Regions from separate parts of the Streptomyces lancefieldiae genome, predicted to be linked through region 3. Evidence: riboswitches for the same ligand, from Rfam matches in the RefSeq annotation. Region 3 holds a riboswitch; each other region holds the start of a gene.
The links. A riboswitch is a leader RNA that binds a small molecule or an ion and turns the genes downstream of it on or off. The one in region 3 is predicted to bind cobalamin.
Positions count from the first base shown of each region.

Region 1: another riboswitch for cobalamin. It lies ahead of RM812_RS15795 (ribonucleoside-diphosphate reductase subunit alpha); the one in region 3 lies ahead of RM812_RS10410 (cobalamin biosynthesis protein).
Region 2: another riboswitch for cobalamin. It lies ahead of RM812_RS32845 (ABC transporter substrate-binding protein); the one in region 3 lies ahead of RM812_RS10410 (cobalamin biosynthesis protein).

Region 1 is NZ_JAVRFH010000013.1:83,896-87,140, reverse strand. It holds gene RM812_RS15795 (ribonucleoside-diphosphate reductase subunit alpha) at 1-2,066, opposite strand, end outside; cobalamin riboswitch at 2,191-2,314, opposite strand; gene RM812_RS15790 (GNAT family N-acetyltransferase) at 2,367-2,873, opposite strand; gene mctP (monocarboxylate uptake permease MctP) at 2,955-3,245, opposite strand, start outside.
Region 2 is NZ_JAVRFH010000049.1:50,180-53,424, forward strand. It holds gene RM812_RS32835 (BlaI/MecI/CopY family transcriptional regulator) at 1-40, shown strand, start outside; gene RM812_RS32840 (M56 family metallopeptidase) at 47-979, shown strand; cobalamin riboswitch at 1,043-1,228, shown strand; gene RM812_RS32845 (ABC transporter substrate-binding protein) at 1,407-2,417, shown strand; gene RM812_RS32850 (FecCD family ABC transporter permease) at 2,453-3,245, shown strand, end outside.
Region 3 is NZ_JAVRFH010000008.1:59,708-62,952, forward strand. It holds gene RM812_RS10400 (inorganic phosphate transporter) at 1-586, shown strand, start outside; gene RM812_RS10405 (hypothetical protein) at 620-841, shown strand; cobalamin riboswitch at 981-1,121, shown strand; gene RM812_RS10410 (cobalamin biosynthesis protein) at 1,224-2,189, shown strand; gene RM812_RS10415 (cobyric acid synthase) at 2,186-3,245, shown strand, end outside.

The sequences.
Region 1 (3,245 bases), on a different contig from region 3:
AGCCGCCGCACCTCCTCGGGGATCCAGGCGAAGTCCTGCACCGAGCCGCCCGCATCGCGCAGCGCCTCGCGGGTGCGGGCGTCCCACACTCCAAGCCGCTTCAGGTCGTCCACCAGGTAGGAGTTGACCTGGAGGAACTCGCCGGAGAGGGTCTCGCGCTTGAACAGGTTGGACACCTGCGGCTCGATGCACTCGTACACGCCCGCGATGGAGGCGATGGTGGCGGTCGGCGCGATCGCGAGGAGCAGGGAGTTGCGCAGACCGGTCGTGGCCATGCGTGCGCGCAGTGCCGTCCAGCGCTCCGGCCAGGCCGGTTCGACGTCGTAGTGGTCGGGGTGCAGCACGCCCCGGGCCGTACGGGTCTTCCCCCAGGCCGGCAGGGGGCCGTCGCGCTCGGCGAGGTCGGCGGACGTCTCGTACGCGGCGAGCATGATCCGCTCGGCGATGCGCGTGGAGAGGGCCTTGGCCTCGGGCGAGTCGAAGGGCAGGCGCAGCTGGAAGAAGACGTCCTGCAGGCCCATCGCGCCGAGGCCGACCGGACGCCAGCGGGCGTTGGAGCGGGCCGCCTGCTCGGTCGGGTAGAAGTTGATGTCGACGACCCGGTCCAGGAAGGTGACGGCGGTGCGGACGGTGGCGTCCAGCCGGTCCCAGTCGAGGTCGCCGGTCGCCCGGTCGACGAACGCGCCGAGGTTGACCGAGCCCAGGTTGCAGACCGCCGTCTCCCCGTCGTCCGTGACCTCCAGGATCTCCGTGCAGAGGTTGGAGGAGTGGACGACGTGGCCTGGCTCGGCGGTCTGGTTGGCCGTGCGGTTGGCGGTGTCCTTGAAGGTCATCCAGCCGTTGCCGGTCTGCGCGAGGGTGCGCATCATACGGCCGTACAGCTCACGGGCGGGGAGCGTCCTGCGGGCCAGTCCCGCCGCCTCGGCCCTGCGGTAGGCGGTGTCGAACTCCTCGCCCCACAGGTCGACCAGTTCGGGGACGTCGGACGGTGAGAACAGCGACCAGGTCCCGTCGGCGTCCACCCGGCGCATGAACTCGTCCGGCACCCAGTGCGCGAGGTTCAGGTTGTGCGTGCGGCGGGCGTCCTCGCCGGTGTTGTCGCGCAGCTCCAGGAACTCCTCGATGTCGGCGTGCCAGGTCTCCAGGTAGACCGCCGCCGCGCCCTTGCGCCGTCCGCCCTGGTTGACGGCGGCGACCGAGGCGTCCAGCGTCTTCAGGAACGGGACGATGCCGTTGGAGTGCCCGTTGGTGCCGCGGATCAGGGAACCTCGGGAGCGGACGCGGGAGTAGGCGATGCCGATGCCGCCGGCGTGCTTCGAGAGGTTGGCGACCTGGTGGTAGCGGTCGTAGAGGGAGTCGAGTTCGTCCTTGGGGGAGTCCAGGAGGTAGCAGGACGACATCTGGGCGTGCCGGGTGCCGGAGTTGAACAGGGTGGGGGAGGAGGGCAGGTAGTCGAGGCTGCTCATCAGCCCGTAGAGGGCGGCGACCTCGTCCGCGGACCTGGTGCTGTCGTCCTCGGCGAGACCGGCGGCGACGCGGAGCATGAAGTGCTGGGGGGTCTCGACGACCTTGCGGCTGGTGGGGTGCCGCAGCAGGTAGCGGCTGTGCAGGGTGCGCAGCCCGAAGTAGCCGAAGCGGTCGTCGGCCACCGGGTCGATCAGCGCGTCGAGGCGGTCCGCGTGCAGCCGCACGAACTCGGCGGTGCGGTCGGCGATCAGACCCTCGCGGTGGCCGGCGGCGACCGAGTCGGTGAAGGTGGTCACGCCCTGGGAGGCCGCCTCGGCACGGATGCCGATCGTGAGCAGGCGGGCGGCCAGCTTGGAGTAGACCGGGTCCTCCGAGATGAGTCCGGCCGCCGCCTCCGTGGCGAGCTCGCGCAGCTCGGCCTCGTCCGCGCGGGCGGACCGGCCGCGCAGTGCGGCGGCGGCGACCCGGCCGGGGTCGGCGCCCCGGAGGTCGGCGGTCAGCCCGGTCAGGGTGCGCAGCAACGCGGCACCGGGACCGTCGGGTTCCTCGGTCGCCGTCGCCGGGGTCGCTGAAGCCGGATCGGCTGGCGCGATGGTCACGTGGGGGCACTCCCTCGCTCGGCACGGGGCCTGGCGGAGGGCAGGGGCAGCTCACGAACGCACGCGGCGTCGCGTCCACCGGCCCACTCCGCGAGGCCCGGACGTCATGGCACCCGGACCGGGACGGCCGGGCGCACTGTCGGCAGGTCCTCGGACTGGACATGCGTGCGGAAACACGCAAGTACACCGTTGCGGGACAGTTCCGGATTCGCACCGGATTCCCCTGCGGCGACAGCGAGCATGAGCATACATCTTGTGCCGGGTTCCGCGAGCACCCCCAGATGTTGTGTCGGGTCGGTGTCAGAGTGTCAGTTCATAAGTGAGGAGGGTGATGTCGTCGAGCTCCGGGAGCGGCTTCCAGTCGCGGTCCGGGGTGCGGGTGAAGCCCAGCCGTTCGTAGAGGCGGTGGGCGGTGCGCATCGTGCGCTGGGTCGACAGCACGACGCGTACGCAGCCCTCGACGGCCCGGGCGCGGTCGACGCAGGCCCGCACGAGCGCCTCGCCGACCCCGCGGCCGCGTGCCTCGTGGGCGACGGCGAGCATGCGTATCTCGGCCTCGCCGGGCCCTGCGATGTCGGACATGGGACCGCTGGAGGGCACGAAGGCCACGCCGCCGAGGACCCGGCCGTCCGCCGCGGCGACCAGCACCTCGGCGGCCACCGCCCGCTTGGCCACGTTCCGCAGCTCGCCGAGGTACGCGTCGCTCTCCCCGAAGTCGAGGAGCCCGTCCCGTAGGTAGGCCTGTGCGGTGATCTCGCCGAGGGGGTCGTACTCGTCGGAGGCCGCTTGCCGGATCACGAAGTTCATGGGGCCGAGTGTGCCCGAGGGGTACGACAACGGGCCGCCGGATCTCTCCGACGGCCCGCTGCGCGGCGCGTGTGCCGCAGGTCAGTGCGACGTGCCCGCCGTGGCCGGCGGGAGCTCCGTCTGGACGCCGGGGTCGCCCGCGTCCGCCGTGTAGTCGCTCGGCTTGGTCTCGTCGACGCCGTCGGGCGCCTTGACGGCCCTCAGGACGAAGGTCAGGACCACGGTGACCAGGACGTTCAGCACGAACGCGGTGAGGCCGATGTAGCCGATCTCGCCGATGCCCGGGATCTCCTTCGAGGAGCCGCCGAAGTGCTTCTGCGTCGGCGAGGCCACACCGTAGGCGGCGACCGTGCCGTAGACCATGCCGACCGC
Region 2 (3,245 bases), on a different contig from region 3:
CGAACTCCTGGGTCACGCAAGTGACGCGGGGGAAGACTGACGACTCATGGGGGTCTTCGTCTTCCTGCCACTGGTCCTGCCGTTGACGGCATGGCCGATCGCCCGGCTGGCGGAACAGCATCTGCACCCGCGGACGGCGACCGGACTGCTCACCGCCGTGGCCGCCGTGATGGCCCTGTGCAGCACCGTCTGCCTGGCCCTGGTGATGGTGGTGGGCACCGCGCAGCTGCCGGGCAACCCACTGCCCGACGGCTGGTCGGATCCCGAGGTCCGGGCGGCGGTGCCGTACGACGAGATCGTCGGCAAGGCGGCGATCCCGGCGCTGTGCGCGGTGGTCGTGGCCTCGGCGCGGGCCCTGTGGCGGCACGGCAGGGTGCGTCGCCGTGCCCACCGCGCGCTGGCCGGGCTGCCGGGCACCGGGGTGGCCGTACTGCCGGACGAGGTGCCCTACGCGTACGCGCTGCCCGGCGGACACCGGGACCGTGTGGTGGTGAGCACGGCCCTGCTCGACTGCCTCGAACCGGCCGAGCGGCGCGCACTGTTCGCCCACGAGCGGGCCCATCTCGCCGCCCGGCACCACCGCTTCCTGCTCGCCGTCCGGCTCGCCGCGCTGGCCAACCCGTTCCTGAGGCCCCTGCGGACCGCCGTGGCCTACACGGCGGAGCGGTGGGCGGACGAGGCGGCCGCCCGGGCGATCGGCAACCGCCGCGCGGTGGCGACCGCGATCGGCAAGGCGGCCCTCGTCTCGCGGGGCACCCCGGTCGCCACCCTCGCCGGTCTCGCGGCGCCCGGCCCGGTGCCGCGCCGGGTGGCCGCCCTGCTGGGCCCCGCGCCGGCGGTCCGCACCTGGCCCTCGGTGTTCACCTCCGTGGGCCTGGCGGCGTGGGCGGCGGCCGCCGGAACCGCCGTGTCGGCGATGTCGTCCGCGAACGCCGCCGTCACCATGTTCCTCATCCTCCGCGCCGCGACGCCCCTGTGAGCAACGCCAGGACGTCCGTCGGCCGCGGACGGTCGGCCGCCCCCCGGAGGCGAGGTGACCCTGTGGTAGCTTGCGGGAGCCAGTCGAACCCACCTGGTGGGTCAGGGAATCCGGTGAGAATCCGGAACTGACGCGCAGCGGTGAGGGGGACGGGCGGGACACGGGCCACTGGGCGGCACAAGCCGTCCGGGAAGGCGTCCCGTCCGGTCGATCCCGAGTCCGAAGACCTGCTGGCACCCGCGCCCGCGTACGGCGCGGGCCGCACCGTACGAACGGGCTTCGCGTATGAGCCCTCGACGCCAGAGGATCTTCCTTGCCCGCAGCGCGCCCCGTCGGCTCCCGCCGCCCTCGCGGCTCCCTCCGCTTCCGCCGCGTCCTCCGCTCCCTCTCTTTCCTCCGCTCCCGCCGTTCGTTCCGCGGCCCCGTCCTGCTGGTGTCCGGCGCCCTGCTGGCCTCCGCCTGCGGCTCCGGGGGACCCGCCGCCGACTCCGCCGCGGCGGGGGCGACGGCGGCCGGTTATCCCCGCACCCTCAGTGACTGCGGGCAGCACCTGAAGATCACCGCACCGCCCCGGCGGGCGGTCTCCCTCAACCAGGGCACCACGGAGATCCTGCTCTCGCTCGGCCTCGAGGACCGCATGGTGGGCACCGCCACCTGGACCGACCCGGTCATGAAGGGCCTGGAGAAGGCGAACGCCGACGTGCCCCGGCTCGCCGACGACATGCCGTCCTTCGAGACGGTCCTGGACGCCGAACCCGACTTCGTCGCCGCCTCCTTCGCCTCCACCCTCGGCACCGGCGGCGTGGCCACACGTGAGCGGTTCGCCGAACTGGGCGTGCCGGCCTACCTGTCCCCGTCCGACTGCGCCGGCAAGGACAACAGCGGCGACGGCGACGGCAGCCGCGGCGAGCCACTGACCATGGACACCGTCTACGCCGAAATCCGCGACCTGGCCCGGGCCTTCGACGTCGAGCAGCGCGGCGAGGAGCTGGTCGCCGACCTCAAGGCCCGGATCGACAAGGCGACCGCGGGCATCGACGCCTCCGGCGTCACCCTCATGTACTGGTTCGCCAACTCCACCTCGCCCTATCTGGCGGGCTGCTGCGGCGCCCCCGGAGTCATGACCCGGGCGGTCGGCGCGCGGAACGTCATGGACGACACCCACGAGGAATGGCCGCAGGTCGGCTGGGAGACCGTCGCCGACCGCGACCCCGACGTCCTGGTCGTCGGCGACCTCACCCGCAAGTCCCAGACCGCCGAGACGGCCGCGAAGAAGATCGAGTTCCTGGAGACCGACCCCGTCACCAGGAACATGACCGCCGTCAGGAAGAAGCGGTACGTGCTGCTCAGCGGACAGGCCATGAACCCCACCGTCCGCACCGTCGAGGGCGTGGAGAAGCTCGCGGCGGCGCTGCGCTCCTACGGGCTCGCCAAGTGACCTCCGGCATACGCGCGACCGGCCGCGGCCACCTCGTGTGGGCGGGGGCCGGAATCGTCGCCCTGTGCGCCTCCGTGGCCGTGGCCGTCACCATCGGCCCGGCGGACATCGGCGTCGGCGAGGTGTGGTCCGTGGTCGCCGCCCACCTCGGCGGCACCGGCGCCGCGGACGTCACGCCGATCCGTGACGGCATCGTCTGGGACCTGCGGCTGCCCCGCACCCTCCTCGCGGCGGTGTGCGGCGCCGGACTCGCCGTCTGCGGGGCCGTGCTCCAGTCCCTGCTGCGCAACCCGCTCGCCGATCCCTTCGTGCTGGGTGTCTCCTCCGGCGCCTCGACCGGTGCCGTCCTGGTCGTCGTGCTCGGCGTGGGCGGCGGTGCGCTGTCCGTGTCGGGTGGCGCCTTCATCGGGGCGGTGTGCTCGTTCGCGCTGGTGATGCTGCTCAGCCACAGCCTCGGCGGCACCACGGACCGGGTGGTGCTCGCGGGCGTGGCGGCGATGCAGCTGTTCTCCGCGCTCACCTCCTTCGTGGTGATGACCGCGGCCGACGCCGAGACCACCCGCGGCGTGCTGTTCTGGCTGCTCGGCTCGCTCGGCGGCGCCGGCTGGACGGACGTATGGACCGCCATGGCGGTCCTGGTGCCGGTCCTGGCCGTGTGCCTCGGGTACGGCCGGACGCTGGACGCCTTCGCGTTCGGTCAGGACGCGGCGGCCACCCTCGGCGTCCACGTCGCCCGTACCCGGCTGGTGCTGCTGTGTGCCACCGCCCTGCTCACCGCGGCCCTGGTCGCCGCGGCCGGCGCCATCGGCTTCGTGGGCCTCGTACTGC
Region 3 (3,245 bases):
GCTGGGCACCTACCTCGGCGGCTGGCGCATCATCCGCACGATGGGCAAGGGCCTGACCGACCTCCAGCCGCAGCAGGGCTTCGCCGCCCAGACCAGCGCTGCCACGGTCATCCTGGCCTCCTCCCACCTCGGCTTCTCCCTCTCCACCACGCACTCGGTCTCCGGCGCGGTGATGGGCGCCGGCCTCGGCCGCAAGGGCGGCGTGGTGCGCTGGTCCACGGCCACCCGGATGTTCGTCGCCTGGGGTCTGACCCTGCCGGCCGCGGCCCTGGTCGCCGCGCTGGCCGAGTGGGTCTGCGGCTTCGGCGACTGGGGCACGGCGCTCGTCGCGGTCTTCCTGATCGCCTCCAGCGCCGCCATCTGGAAGATCTCCCGGCGCGAGGTCGTCGACCACACCAACGTCGTGGACGTCGACGAGCCCGAGCAGGCCGGCGTGGTGACCACGGCGATGGCCGCCGTGTCCCCGCCCCCGACGGGCGTGACCGAGGAACTGGCGGCCACCCTCCCCGCCACCGCCACCCTCCCCGCCACCGCCACCGCCACGGCGCCCGACGCCAAGGCCCCGTCGGCCGCCACCACCGTCTGAGCCCGCGCCCCGGTACGAAGGAAGAGAACCTCCATGAGCATCGACTGGGCAGCCCTCGGCTCCGTCTTCGGGGTCAGCCTCGTGGTCACCGTGGCCCTGGTGGGCCTGTTCACCCTCGGCATCGTCGGCCTCTCCCGCCAGGAGCGGGCGTCGGCCGAAGGCGGCTCCGCGGCCCTCGCGGTCACCGGCGCGTACGCGTGCTTCGCGGCCTGCGCGGCGGCGGTGGCGTACGGGATCTACCTGATCGTCGCCTGAACCACCGCGCACGCCCGTGAGGCGGGGTGCGGGACGGACTGCAACCGTCCCGCATCCCGCCTCTCTTCGTGCCGGCGCACACCGCTCGTGTGTGGGCCTTCGCACACTCCCCCGCCGCAGGTCAACGCCAGGTTGACGGGTGTTCGCGGGCCGTGGTGGACTTCCGGAGCCATCTACGGCGGCAGGAGAGGAAGCCCGGTGCGAATCCGGCGCGGTCCCGCCACTGTGACCGGGGAGCGGATCCCCGGGAGCCAGGAACTCTCACCGCCGGTCTCTTCGAACCAGGGCGTGGACACCCTGAGTGAGGACACGACGCCATGCTCGGCTGCCGATCGACGTTCAGCTCCAGGTACTTCCCTGACCGCGTGACCGGCTGAGCCCCATGCGAGCCGAACGCGTCTTCGCGTACGGCGCCGCCGCCGGCCTTCTCGGTGACCTCCTCCTCGGCGACCCGCGCCGCGGACACCCGGTCGCCGCGTTCGGCCGTGCCGCCGGTGCCGTGGAACGGGTGCTGTGGCGGGACCACCGAGGCTGGGGCGCGCTGCACACCGCCGTGTGCGCCGGTGGCGCCGCCCTTCTCGGAACGGCCGCCGCCCAAGCCGTGCGCCGCTCCCCCGCCGCCTCCGTCGCGCTGACCGGCGCCGCCACCTGGGCGGTCGTCGGCGGCACCTCGCTCGCCCGCGAGGCGCGTGCCATCGGGCGGGCCCTGGAGACCGGGGACGTCGAGGCGGCCCGGGCCCGGCTGCCGCACCTGTGCGGGCGGGACCCGCAGGCGCTGGACGCCGACGGGATCGCCCGGGCGGTCGTGGAGTCCGTCGCCGAGAACACCTCGGACGCGGTGGTGGGCGCCCTGGTGTGGGGCGCCGTGGCCGGGGTGCCCGGGCTGCTCGGCTTCCGGGCCGTGAACACCCTGGACGCCATGGTCGGCCACAAGTCCGCCCGATACCGGCGCTACGGCTGGGCCTCGGCCCGGCTCGACGACCTGGCCGGCTGGCCGGGGGCCCGGCTGACCGCCGTTCTGACGACGGTGGCCGGCGACGACCCCCGCGGGGCCGTACGCGCCTGGCGGGCCGACGCCGGCCGGCACCCGAGCCCCAACGCCGGCCCCGTGGAGGCGTCGTTCGCGGGCGCCCTGGGCGTGCGGCTCGGCGGAACGCTCTCCTACGGCGGGCGGGTGGAGCACCGGCCCGTCCTCAACGGGGCGGCGGGACGCGCCGTCCGGGCAGGTTCCGGCGACATCGACCGGGCCGTACGGCTGTCCCGGCGCGTGGGCTGGCTGGCGCTGGGCGTGTGCGCGGGCGCGCGGCTGCTCGCCCGCCGGGTGAGCAGGAAGGGACGTACGTCATGAACGGTGGCCTCCTCGTCGCCGGCACCACCTCCGACGCCGGCAAGAGCGTCGTCACCGCCGGGATCTGCCGCTGGCTGGTGCGCCAGGGCGTGAAGGTCGCGCCCTTCAAGGCCCAGAACATGTCGCTCAACTCCTTCGTCACCCGCGAGGGGGCCGAGATCGGGCGGGCGCAGGCGATGCAGGCCCAGGCGTGCCGCGTCGAGCCGACCGCGCTGATGAACCCGGTGCTGCTCAAGCCGGGCGGCGAGCGGAGCAGCCAGGTCGTGCTGCTCGGCAAGCCGGTCGGCGAGATGAGTGCCCGCGGCTACCACGGAGGACGGCAGCGGCAGTTGCTCGGCACGGTGCTCGACTGCCTGGCCGAACTGCGGGGCACGTACGACGCGGTGATCTGCGAGGGGGCGGGCAGTCCCGCCGAGATCAACCTGCGCCGCACGGACATCGTGAACATGGGGATCGCCCGGGGCGCCCAGCTCCCCGTCCTCGTCGTCGGCGACATCGACCGCGGGGGCGTCTTCGCGTCCTTCTTCGGCACGGTGGCGCTGCTGTCGCCCGAGGACCAGGCGCTGGTGGCCGGGTTCCTGGTCAACAAGTTCCGGGGCGACGTGTCGCTGCTGGAGCCGGGGCTGGAGATGCTGCACGGCCTCACCGGGCGGCGGACGTACGGCGTCCTGCCGTTCCGGCACGGTCTCGGCATCGACGAGGAGGACGGGCTGCGGGTCTCCCTGCGGGGAACGGTGCGCGAGTCGGTCGTCGCTCCGCCGGTCGGCGAGGACGTGCTGCGGGTCGCCGTCTGCGCGGTCCCGCTGATGTCCAACTTCACGGACGTGGACGCGCTCGCCGCCGAACCGGGCGTCGTGGTGCGGTTCGTGGACCGGCCGGAGGAGCTGGCCGACGCCGACCTCGTGGTCGTGCCGGGGACGCGCGGGACGGTCCGGGCGCTTCAGTGGCTGCGGGAGCGGGGCCTGGCCGACGCCCTCGTCCGGAGGGCCGCCGAGCAGCGGCCCGTCCTCGGCGTCTGCGGTGGCTTCCAGCTCCTCGGCGAGCACATCGAGGACG